Regions from separate parts of the uncultured Dubosiella sp. genome, predicted to be linked through region 2. Evidence: predicted binding sites of a transcription regulator. Region 2 holds the regulator's gene; each other region holds the start of a gene.
The links. The regulator Rex, encoded in region 2, represses fermentation and respiration genes when NADH is low (regulators of the CRP and FNR family bind a similar motif). The targets are predictions, from matches to a motif close to GTGAANNNNTTCAC.

Region 1 (3,277 bases), on a different contig from region 2:
AGCTTTGCCGCCAAGCTCGAACAGTGGCAGACGCGCTCAGGAAATTTAGTGTTCGTGATCGCGGGCAGCCTGGGACCTTCCAAAGCGCTTCTTTCCCGCGCCAACGCGCGCTGGAAGCTGTCGGATTTGACGTTTACGCATTTAATGACCCGTGTGCTTGTGCTCGAGCAGGTGTATCGGGCGTTCATGATCAACAACCACCGAAACTATCATAAATGAACCGCTTTTTCGCGGTTCTTTTTCGAAAGCGGAACAAGTGGTTGAAAATCCAGACCAAGTGGACAGGGAAACGTCTTATTTTTATTATCATGAAATGATATAATTTCTTTACTATAACAAAAGAGAATTGGGAGGAGATTATGATTCGCATTAGCAAAAACGACGTGTATATCGACCGGCCGAAGCGCAAAGTCGACTTACGCGATATTGAAAAAATCGAAGTGGTTGTTCCAGTGATCCGAAAAGGCGGCTCCAAAGTCACGGTGGACGCCATCACCCACATGCTTTCGTCCAGCGTGGCCCACGGCAACGAGATCGTCAATGTGCTTTTGAAGCTGACGATGCGATCGGGCGAAACGATTGAGGCGAAGGTGAACGACCGCATCCTGACGAAAAACTCGCTCGAGTACCACGCGTGCGTCAAGCGGGCGCGCGAACTGGAAAACGAGCTGCTCAAGGCGAAGCAGCGTTAGGGGAAAAGGGATGACGAAGAAAAAACAGAAAGTCAAATTCGGCTGCCTGCTGCTGGCTGTGCTGGCGGCGACGGGATGCTCGAAAACGGAGGTGGCCGAAAAGGAACCGCAGCCGCCAGTCGTGGAGGAAAAAAAGAAGATCGACCTCAACGACCCGGTCAACCGGAACGTGGATTTCGAGACGCTCAACGCCGCCAACGAGGACGTGTACGCCTGGATCTCGGTACCGGACACGAATGTGGACTATCCGATTTACCAAAGCAAGCCGGACATGGAGGAGGACTACTACTTGCTCCACAAGCCGGATGGCACGTATGACGAGGCGGGCTCGCTGTACACGCAAAAGGAAAACACGCGCGATTTCAGCGATCCGGTCACGGTCGTTTACGGCCATACCGCGTTCGCGCCAGGCTACGAGCCGATGTTCTCCGAGCTGCACAAGCTGGAGGATCTCGATTTTTTTCAAGCGCATCCAAACTTTTACGTGTACACCGAGGCGGGTAAAGGGCTTCGCTACGAGGTGTTCGCGGTGACCGAGTTTGACGACCGGCTCATTTTGGGCAGCGAGGATTTTAGCGATCCGGCCAAGTTGAAGGATTTGATTGCCGAGATGCAACAGTCGGCCGGCGAGCGGGTCCGCCCGGTGGAAGAAGACGATCCCGATGTGCTGATTTTGTCGACGTGCGTAGGCGTGGGTAGCAGCCGGCGCTTTCTTGTGGGCGCCCGGCTCGTGGAGCAAACGGACACCCCGTCCGAAATGTAAACGACGCGTATCCGCCTGAAAGGGCGGATCTTTTTGTTTTGGGGAAAAAGAAAGCTGTTCCATTGTGTGAAAAAATGCACAAATAAGGTAGTCACGATTTTTCGCAAGTGGTATAATATAGCCGATTGAAATTCATAGGAGGAATTGTTAATGGCTAAAAAGACTGTCAAAGACCTTGACGTTGCTGGAAAAAAGGTCATCGTTCGTTGTGATTTTAACGTGCCTCGCAAAGACGGCGTGATCACAAACGACAATCGAATCATTCAGGCGCTGCCAACAATCAAATACTTGTTGGAGAACAACGCGAAAGTAATTTTGATGTCGCACCTGGGCAAGGTGAAAACGGAAGAGGACAAGGCGAAAAACAACCTGGAGTGCGTTGCGGTTCGTCTGGCCGAGCTTCTGCCTGGAACAAAAGTGACATTCTGCCCGGTTACGCGCGGCGAAGAGCTTGAAAAAGACGTGGCGGACTTGAAAGATGGGGAAATCCTGCTCGTGCAAAACACGCGTTACGAAAAAGGCGAAAGCAAAAACGATCCGGAACTTGGAAAATACTGGGCGAGCCTGGGCGACGTGTTCGTGGAAGACGCGTTCGGTTCGGTTCACCGCGCCCACGCTTCAACGGTAGGCATCCCTTCGAACATCGCGGAAAACGCGCTTGGATTCCTGGTTGAAAAAGAAGTCGACATGCTTGGCAAAGCGGTTGACGAGCCGGCGCATCCGTTCGTGGCGATCATTGGCGGCGCGAAAGTATCCGACAAGATCGGCGTGATCGAAAACATGCTGGAAAAAGCCGACAAGGTCATCGTTGGCGGTGGTATGGCGTACACGTTTGAAAAAGCGCTTGGACACAAGATCGGAAACTCGCTGTGCGAGGACGACAAAGTGGAACTTGCCAAAGCGACGCTGGAAAAAGGCAAAGGCAAAATCGTTCTGCCAGTCGACACGGTGATCGCGGACAGCTTCTCGAACGACGCGAACACGGAAATCGTGGAAGGCGACATCCCGGATGGATGGATGGGTCTTGACATTGGACCAAAATCAATCGAATTGTTCAAGGAAACGCTCGACGGCGCGAAGACGGTCGTATGGAACGGCCCGATGGGCGTATTCGAAATGCCAAACTTCGCCAAAGGAACGCTTGCGGTATGCGAAGCGATCGCTGAACTTCCGGATGCCATCACGGTGATCGGCGGCGGCGACTCGGCAGCGGCAGCGATCCAGCTTGGATTCAAAGACAAGTTCTCCCACATCTCGACAGGTGGCGGTGCGTCGCTGGAATACATGGAAGGAAAAACCCTGCCAGGTATCGCGATCATTTCGGAAAAGTAGAAAGAGGAACAGAGCATGAGAGATATCATTATCGTTGGAAACTGGAAAATGAACAAAAACAACGCGGAGACGAAAGCGTTCTTTGAAGAAGTCGACGGCGTTGCGAAAACGGATAAAGGCTTGTATGGTGTCGGCGTTCCTTTTACGGATCTTCGCACGGCGCTTGACAACGCGGAAAACTTGATCGTTGCGGCGGAAAACTGCCACTTCGAAGATTCCGGCGCGTTCACAGGTGAAGTATCGGTTCCAATGCTCGAGGAGCTCGGTGTGAAATACTGCATCATCGGTCACTCGGAACGCCGCCAGATGTTTGGCGACACGGACGAAACCGTGAATAAAAAAGCGAAGAAGCTGCTCGACGCGGGCATCACGCCTATTCTTTGCATCGGCGAGACCGAAGCGGAATACGATGCCGGCAAGACAAAAGACGTCATCACGGCGCAGCTGAACGGCTCGCTCAAAGACATTCCGGCGGAAGCGTACGAAAACA
Region 2 (3,277 bases):
CCGTCGTGATGATCGTGCCGGGCTATAAAATCGGAATCGCCAACATCGTGGGACTGTTCGCGCTGTACGCGTATGGACCGAAAGATCTTTGCGTCGTGTGCCTGGGACGAATCTTTTTGGCCGCGCTGCTGCAAGGCACGCTGTTTTCTGTTTCGTTCGCGTTGTCGTTTACGGGTGGGATCCTGTCCATGCTGGCGATGATCGTGGCGTATCGTTTGCCGTGGTTTTCGATTTATGGTGTGAGCGTGCTGGGCGCCTGTTTTCACAACGTGGGGCAGGTGCTGGCGATCACGTTTGTTTACCAGCAGTATTTTATGCAGTTGTTTTTGCCGGTTTTGCTGGCGCTTTCGATTGTGGCGGGTCTATGTATCGCCTTGCTGGCGGGACAGATTTTGAGACGAATGAAAGGAAGGTTGATTCGATGAAACGATTTGAGCAAAAACCAACGGGCGTTTGCGCGACGAAGATGGTGTTTGAGATCGAAGGGGACCGTATTCATTCCATTGAAACGGTGAATGGATGCGAAGGTAGCTCGCGCGGGATTTGCGCTTTGGCGCACGGCATGCGCGTCGAGGAGTTTATCGAGCGCTGCGCGGGAATTGACTGCAAGAAGAAACGAACATCGTGCCCGGATCAAATGGCGAGAATTTTAAGCAGGTATCAAAATGGCGAATTCGATTGATCCATACTATTTTTCGTTGTGTCGCATCGAGCAGGAAGCCGAACACGAAATCAGCTTTTTGTCGTCGAGCTCACTCAAGCTCGACGTCTTGACGCAGGCGATGAGCTACGACCGGATTTCGGATAACGACTACTTGAAACTGCTGCAAATGAATTTTTACAAATACGACAAGATGGACCGGAAAAAGGCGAAGCGCTATTGCCTGATTAAAATGCAAATGCTTGTGGACGCCAAAAAGCATCCGTACAAGCGGGGCCGGTTTAAGGAAGTCAACTTCAACAATCCGCTGCGCGGCGACTTTCATTCGTTTTCCGAGCGGCGAAGCTCGCTGTTGCAAGGTATCGAGGCGGCGAAAATCAAGCGGTTTTTGTGGTTCGATGTCGCGTTGTATGTTTTGCTGCTGTCGCTCTTCGTGTATGGCTTGCATTTTTCGATTTTTGGCAGCGTGCTCCTTTCTTTGATGTTTTTCGCCAGTCTTTACGCCTACTTTTACTTCCGTGTGCTCGACGAGCAAGTCGCGGACGAGCTGGAACGGGATTTGGACTTGCTGGATCCGCTTATGCAGGAGTTGGAGGTAAGCCGGAAAAACAGCGCGGCAGTGCATTTGTTTGGCAAAACGAAAAAAGGACCGGAATCAAGCAATTTGTAAAAAATTTCACAAATTGGAAAAATGATGGTAAAATGGCTATGGTGATGAACGATGCGGAATATAGATGTACCGAAAGCGACACTGCATCGGTATCCAATTTATTTGAAAGCGTTGCGCCGGTTGCAGAAAAACGGCGTCGAGCGCGTCATGTCCAAAGAGCTTGCCAACTTAGTCGACATCGAGCCGACGACGATACGGCGTGATTTTTCTTTTTTGGGCAATTTAGGCAAACAAGGATATGGATACGATGTGGATCGGCTGATCGAGATCTTTAACGCTCAGCTCGGCGTCGATTTTGATGAAAAAATAATTTTAGTAGGGGCCGGAAACCTTGGCCGCGCCTTGATCAACTACAACAAGTGGGACTATGTGGTAGGGGAGATCGCGTGCGCGTTCGATGTGGATCCGGACAAATGCGGCGAAAAGTTCGGGGTGGAAGTGTATCCGATGGAACAACTGGAGCAAAAGATTCCGGACGGGTGCCGAATCGCGATTTTGACGATTTCCCACGACGTCCAGGAAACGGTGGACCGGCTGGTGGCGTGCGGAATCAAGGGAATCGTCGACTTTACTCATCAGCATTTCAAAGTGCCAAAAGGTGTTGTCATAAAAGTTGTTGATGTGGTATCATCAATTCAGGAACTTGTTTTTCAAACAAATTCATTTGATGAAAAGACGAAGAAACAGTAGGAAAAATGCCCGACAGCAAAGAGAATCCGCGGCTGGTGAAAGCGGTGTGGACGGCATTTGGACAACAACTGCGGAGTTGGACCGGAGAAATGACAGTAGACGGTCCCGAGGAAGGCGCGTTAAGCCAAGAGTGTGCGTGAAAACGCAAATCTGGATGGTACCGCGGTGATAGATCGTTCCTTTTTTGGAACGGTCTTTTTTTTGTTGAGGGAGGAAAAAGAGAGTATGCTTTTGAAAAAACTAAAAGAAGATCCGGCACAATACGATGGACAGCTTGTGGAACTGCAAGGATGGGTGCGCACGAACCGGAACTCGAAGAAGATCGGCTTCATCGAGCTCAATGATGGTTCGACGTTCTCCAACACCCAAATCGTATACGAGGACGGACTGCCAAACTTTGCCGAAACGAGCAAGATCACGCTCGGCAGCGCGATCGGCGTCAAAGGAACGGTCGTCGTGACGCCGGAAGGAAAACAGCCATTCGAGATCCATGCAGACCAGGTCGAGGTGCTGGGGCTGGCGGATCACGACTATCCGCTCCAAAAGAAGCGCCATTCGTTTGAATACATGCGCGAGATTCCGCATGTGCGTCCAAGAGCGAACACGTATTACGCCATTTTCCGTCTGCGTTCCGTGCTGAGCATGGCGATCCACACCTTTTTCCAGGATCGCGGCTTCGTCTACGTCCACACGCCGGAAATCACGGGCAACGACGCCGAGGGCGCGGGCGAGTGCTTTACGGTCACGACAAGAAAAGACGACAAGTACGGGGACGATTTCTTTTCGAAACACGCGCAGCTGACCGTTTCGGGACAGCTTCACGTCGAGCCGTTCGCGTTGACGTACCGCAACGTCTATACGTTCGGACCGACCTTCCGGGCGGAAAACTCGAATACGACGCGCCATGCCAGCGAGTTTTGGATGATTGAGCCGGAGCTGGCGTTCGCCGATCTTGGTGACGACATGGACTGCATCGAAGAGATGATCAAATACTGCATCAACTATTGTCTGGAGCATGCCAGCGAGGAAATGGCTTTCTTCCAGAAAATGATCGACAAAGACTGCATTGACCGGGTGACCCAGGTGGCGAACTCGCACTTCAAGCGGATGACGTACACGGAAGCGATCGACCATTTGGAAAAAGCGAAAGACCGCTTTGAAAACAAGGATATTTTCTGGGGAATGGATTTGCAGTCGGAGCATGAACGCTACTTGTGCGAACAAGTGGTGCAGGGACCGGTGTTCCTGACCGATTA
Region 3 (3,277 bases), on a different contig from region 2:
GAAAGCGGCTCGATGGCCTGAAACTGCGCCCAGACCAATGGAACCGAAAGAAGGATCCAGCGCTTCGGAATGGTGTAGGTTTTGTAGTCGATCCGGCCAATCCAAAGCCAGTAAATGAGCCAGAGGCTCTTCCAAAAAATATTCTCCATACCTTTATATACGACAAAACGCAAAAAAAAGTGACCTGCATTGTCACTTTTTAAACTCATTTTGCTCCATTTCCATTTCAATCGGGTCGATTACGATGCGATACGCGTCCAGCTGCATGTCCTCTAGGCGATGGCTTCCGTATTTGCGGTCGCCAACGAGCGGAAAGCCTAGAAACGCCATGCAGGCGCGGATTTGATGAAACCGTCCGGTCACAAGCTCCACTTTGATCCACGTCGCGTCTTTCTCGAAGCGAAACGGATGGACGCGCATTTGCGCTTTCACATACCCTTCCCGCGGCTGGGCGCTTACTTTCGCGATGGTGTCGATTTTTTTCAAATACAGCGTCACGTCCATGTCGTCGCGCAAATGGCCTTCGACTTTGGCGTGGTAAAACTTGTGAACCAAATGCTGTTGAATGGCCGCGTTGATCTCCCGCGCCGCGTACGCGTTTTTGGCGCCAATCACAAGGCCGGATGTGTTGCGGTCAAGCCGGTTGCAAATGCAGGGGGCGAAATGGTTTTCACGCTTTGGATCGTACTCGCCTTTTCGATACAAGTAAGCCCGTAAACGCTCCACGAGGCAGTCCTGCCCTTCTTTGGCGCTTTGGGAAAGCAGGCCCGCGGGCTTGTCGGCGACCACGATGTTGTCGTCCTCGTAGACGACATCGAGATTGGAATTGAAGAGCACTTTTTTTTCTTTTTGCACTAGCACGTCGTCGGGCAAAAAAAGCAAAATCACGTCGTCGGGCTGCAAGATTTGCGCGAAATCCGCACGTTTGCGGTTGACCTTGATTTTCTTGTTTCGAATGGCTTTGTACATCATGCCCTTTTTCAGTTCGGGAAACGTCTTCTCCAGAAACTTGTCGAGCCGCTGGTTGGCATCGTTTTCATGAATCCGTATTTCTTTCATTGCTTGGTTCCTCATCTATATCGTCTGTATTGTACCACGTCCTTTTCCTTCTGCCTGAAGTTGTGCATTTTTTCACGAATTTTGGTTTCTTGTCCGGCCGTTTTCCGATATAATAAGTAAAGCAAATGAATAGAAGGAGAAATTATGAGAGGAATCTATAATTCAGTGACCGATATTCGCCGGAAAGTCTTTTCGGAAATCGCCCGGATGGCTTACGCCGACGACATCGACTACGCAAAACGGATCGAAGAGATCCCTTACGAGATCCTGCCGGGAACGAAGGCGAAATATCGCAACAGCATCTTCCTGGAACGTGCGATCATTGGCGAGCGTCTTCGTCTTGGAATGGGGCTTCCGCTTCGTGAAATGGCCGAATACGGCGCGCTGAGCGACGGCATCGAGGAAAGTGTCATTGCCACGAAATATTATGATGATCCTTTGATCAATATAATCAAGTTCGCGTGCAACGCGTGTCCGGAAAAAAAGGTCTTCGTGACCAACGGCTGCCAGGGATGCCTTTCCCATCAATGTACGGAAGTGTGTCCAAAAGACGCGATCCACATCGTGAACGGCCGCTCGCTGATCGACCAGGACAAATGCATCAAGTGCGGACGCTGCATGGACGCATGCCCTTACTCGGCGATCGTGAAAATCGAGCGTCCTTGCGCGGCGAGCTGCGGCATGAACGCGATCGGCAGCGACGAGGACGGCAAGGCCGTGATCAACTACGATAAATGCGTCAGCTGCGGCATGTGTCTGGTGAACTGCCCGTTTGGCGCCATCGTGGACAAAGGACAAATCTTCCAGACCATTTACTCCATCAAGGAGGGTGACGAGGTCATCGCGGCCATCGCGCCGGCGTTTGTCGGCCAGTTTGGTCCAAGCGTCACGCCGGACAAAGTCAAAGCCGCTTTAATGTCCCTTGGTTTTGCGGACGTGGTGGAAGTGGCGATCGGCGCCGACTTGTGCACGATCGAGGAAGCGGCGGACTTCCTGGACAAGGTGCCTGAAAAACAGCCGTTCATGGCAACGAGCTGCTGCCCGGCATGGTCCGTTATGGCGAAAAAGGAATTCCCGCAGTTCGCCCCTTACATTTCCATGGCGCTGACGCCAATGGTTTTGACGGCGCGCATGATCAAAAAAGACCATCCAAATGCCAAGGTTGTCTTCATCGGGCCTTGCGCGGCGAAAAAACTGGAAGCCAGCCGCAAATCCGTGCGCTCGGATGTCGACTTTGTGCTCACGTTCGAGGAAGTCATGGGCATGTTCGAAGCGAAAAGCATCAATTTGGAACAAATCGTCGCGGAGGAACCATTGCTGGCCGGAACCAACGATGGTCGCGGATTCGCTGTCAGCGGCGGCGTGGCGAAAGCCGTGAAAAACGTCATCGAGAAGGAACATCCGGAAATGCAAGTGAAAGTGCAGGCCGCCGAAGGCTTGAAAAACTGCAAGACGATGCTCATGATGGCGAAAGCCGGCCGTTTGAACGGATATCTGCTCGAAGGAATGGCTTGCCCGGGCGGCTGTGTCGCCGGCGCCGGTACGCTGCAGCCAATCCCGAAATCGAGTGCGGCTGTCAAACGGTACGCGACCGAAAACGAAAAGAAGACGTCGGATGAGTCCGCTTACGCCGATCGTCTCCATGAATTATCAGAAGGTTAAGATCCAAGCCATCCTAGCGGATGGCTTTCTTTTCATAAAGGAGTCACTATGAAACGTTTCAACTACTACAAAGTCGCCGCGGCGACACCGCCTGTCCACATTGGCAACCCGAAAAAAAACGTCGACGGCATGCTGGAAATCGCCCGCGGGCTAGACACCGACACCCAGCTGGTCGTCTTTCCCGAGCTGGCCGTCAGCGGCTACACTTGCCAGGACTTGTTTTACGAGGAAGCTTTGCTGGAAGCCTCGCAAGCCGAGCTGCTTCGCATGGCCAAAGAGCTGCCCGCCAACCTGGCTTGCGTCGTTGGCGTCCCGCTCGTTGTCGAAGGAAAGCTCATCAACGGCGCGGCGTTCCTTTTCAACGGAAAGGTGCTTGGCGTCTATATCAAATCCCACATTCCCGGGTATAACGAATATTACGAGCCGCGCTGGTTCACGCCGGCGCGCGAAATCCAGACGCGTCAAATCACGCTGGGTAACCAAACGGTTCCTGTAGGCGATCGAATCCTCTTTTTGGACCGCGCCTCCAAAGCGTGCATTGGCATCGAAATTTGCG

Region 1: a site for Rex is predicted at 1,522-1,535, ahead of ABNS49_RS11650 (phosphoglycerate kinase). Genes of this name have one in related genera too.
Region 3: a site for Rex is predicted at 1,122-1,135, ahead of ABNS49_RS05235 (4Fe-4S dicluster domain-containing protein). Genes of this name have one in related genera too.

What each region holds. Positions count from the first base shown of each region.
Region 1 covers NZ_CAXHOA010000019.1:38,770-42,046, forward strand. The annotation lists gene ABNS49_RS11635 (23S rRNA (pseudouridine(1915)-N(3))-methyltransferase RlmH) at 1-219, shown strand, start outside; gene ABNS49_RS11640 (hypothetical protein) at 360-692, shown strand; gene ABNS49_RS11645 (class B sortase) at 703-1,455, shown strand; gene ABNS49_RS11650 (phosphoglycerate kinase) at 1,606-2,787, shown strand; gene tpiA (triose-phosphate isomerase) at 2,803-3,277, shown strand, end outside.
Region 2 covers NZ_CAXHOA010000001.1:60,266-63,542, forward strand. The annotation lists gene ABNS49_RS00300 (Gx transporter family protein) at 1-425, shown strand, start outside; gene ABNS49_RS00305 (TIGR03905 family TSCPD domain-containing protein) at 422-682, shown strand; gene ABNS49_RS00310 (hypothetical protein) at 666-1,331, shown strand; gene ABNS49_RS00315 (redox-sensing transcriptional repressor Rex) at 1,383-2,021, shown strand; gene asnS (asparagine--tRNA ligase) at 2,247-3,277, shown strand, end outside.
Region 3 covers NZ_CAXHOA010000005.1:138,162-141,438, forward strand. The annotation lists gene ABNS49_RS05225 (hypothetical protein) at 1-149, opposite strand, end outside; gene ABNS49_RS05230 (RluA family pseudouridine synthase) at 193-1,059, opposite strand; gene ABNS49_RS05235 (4Fe-4S dicluster domain-containing protein) at 1,204-2,721, shown strand; gene ABNS49_RS05240 (NAD(+) synthase) at 2,770-3,277, shown strand, end outside.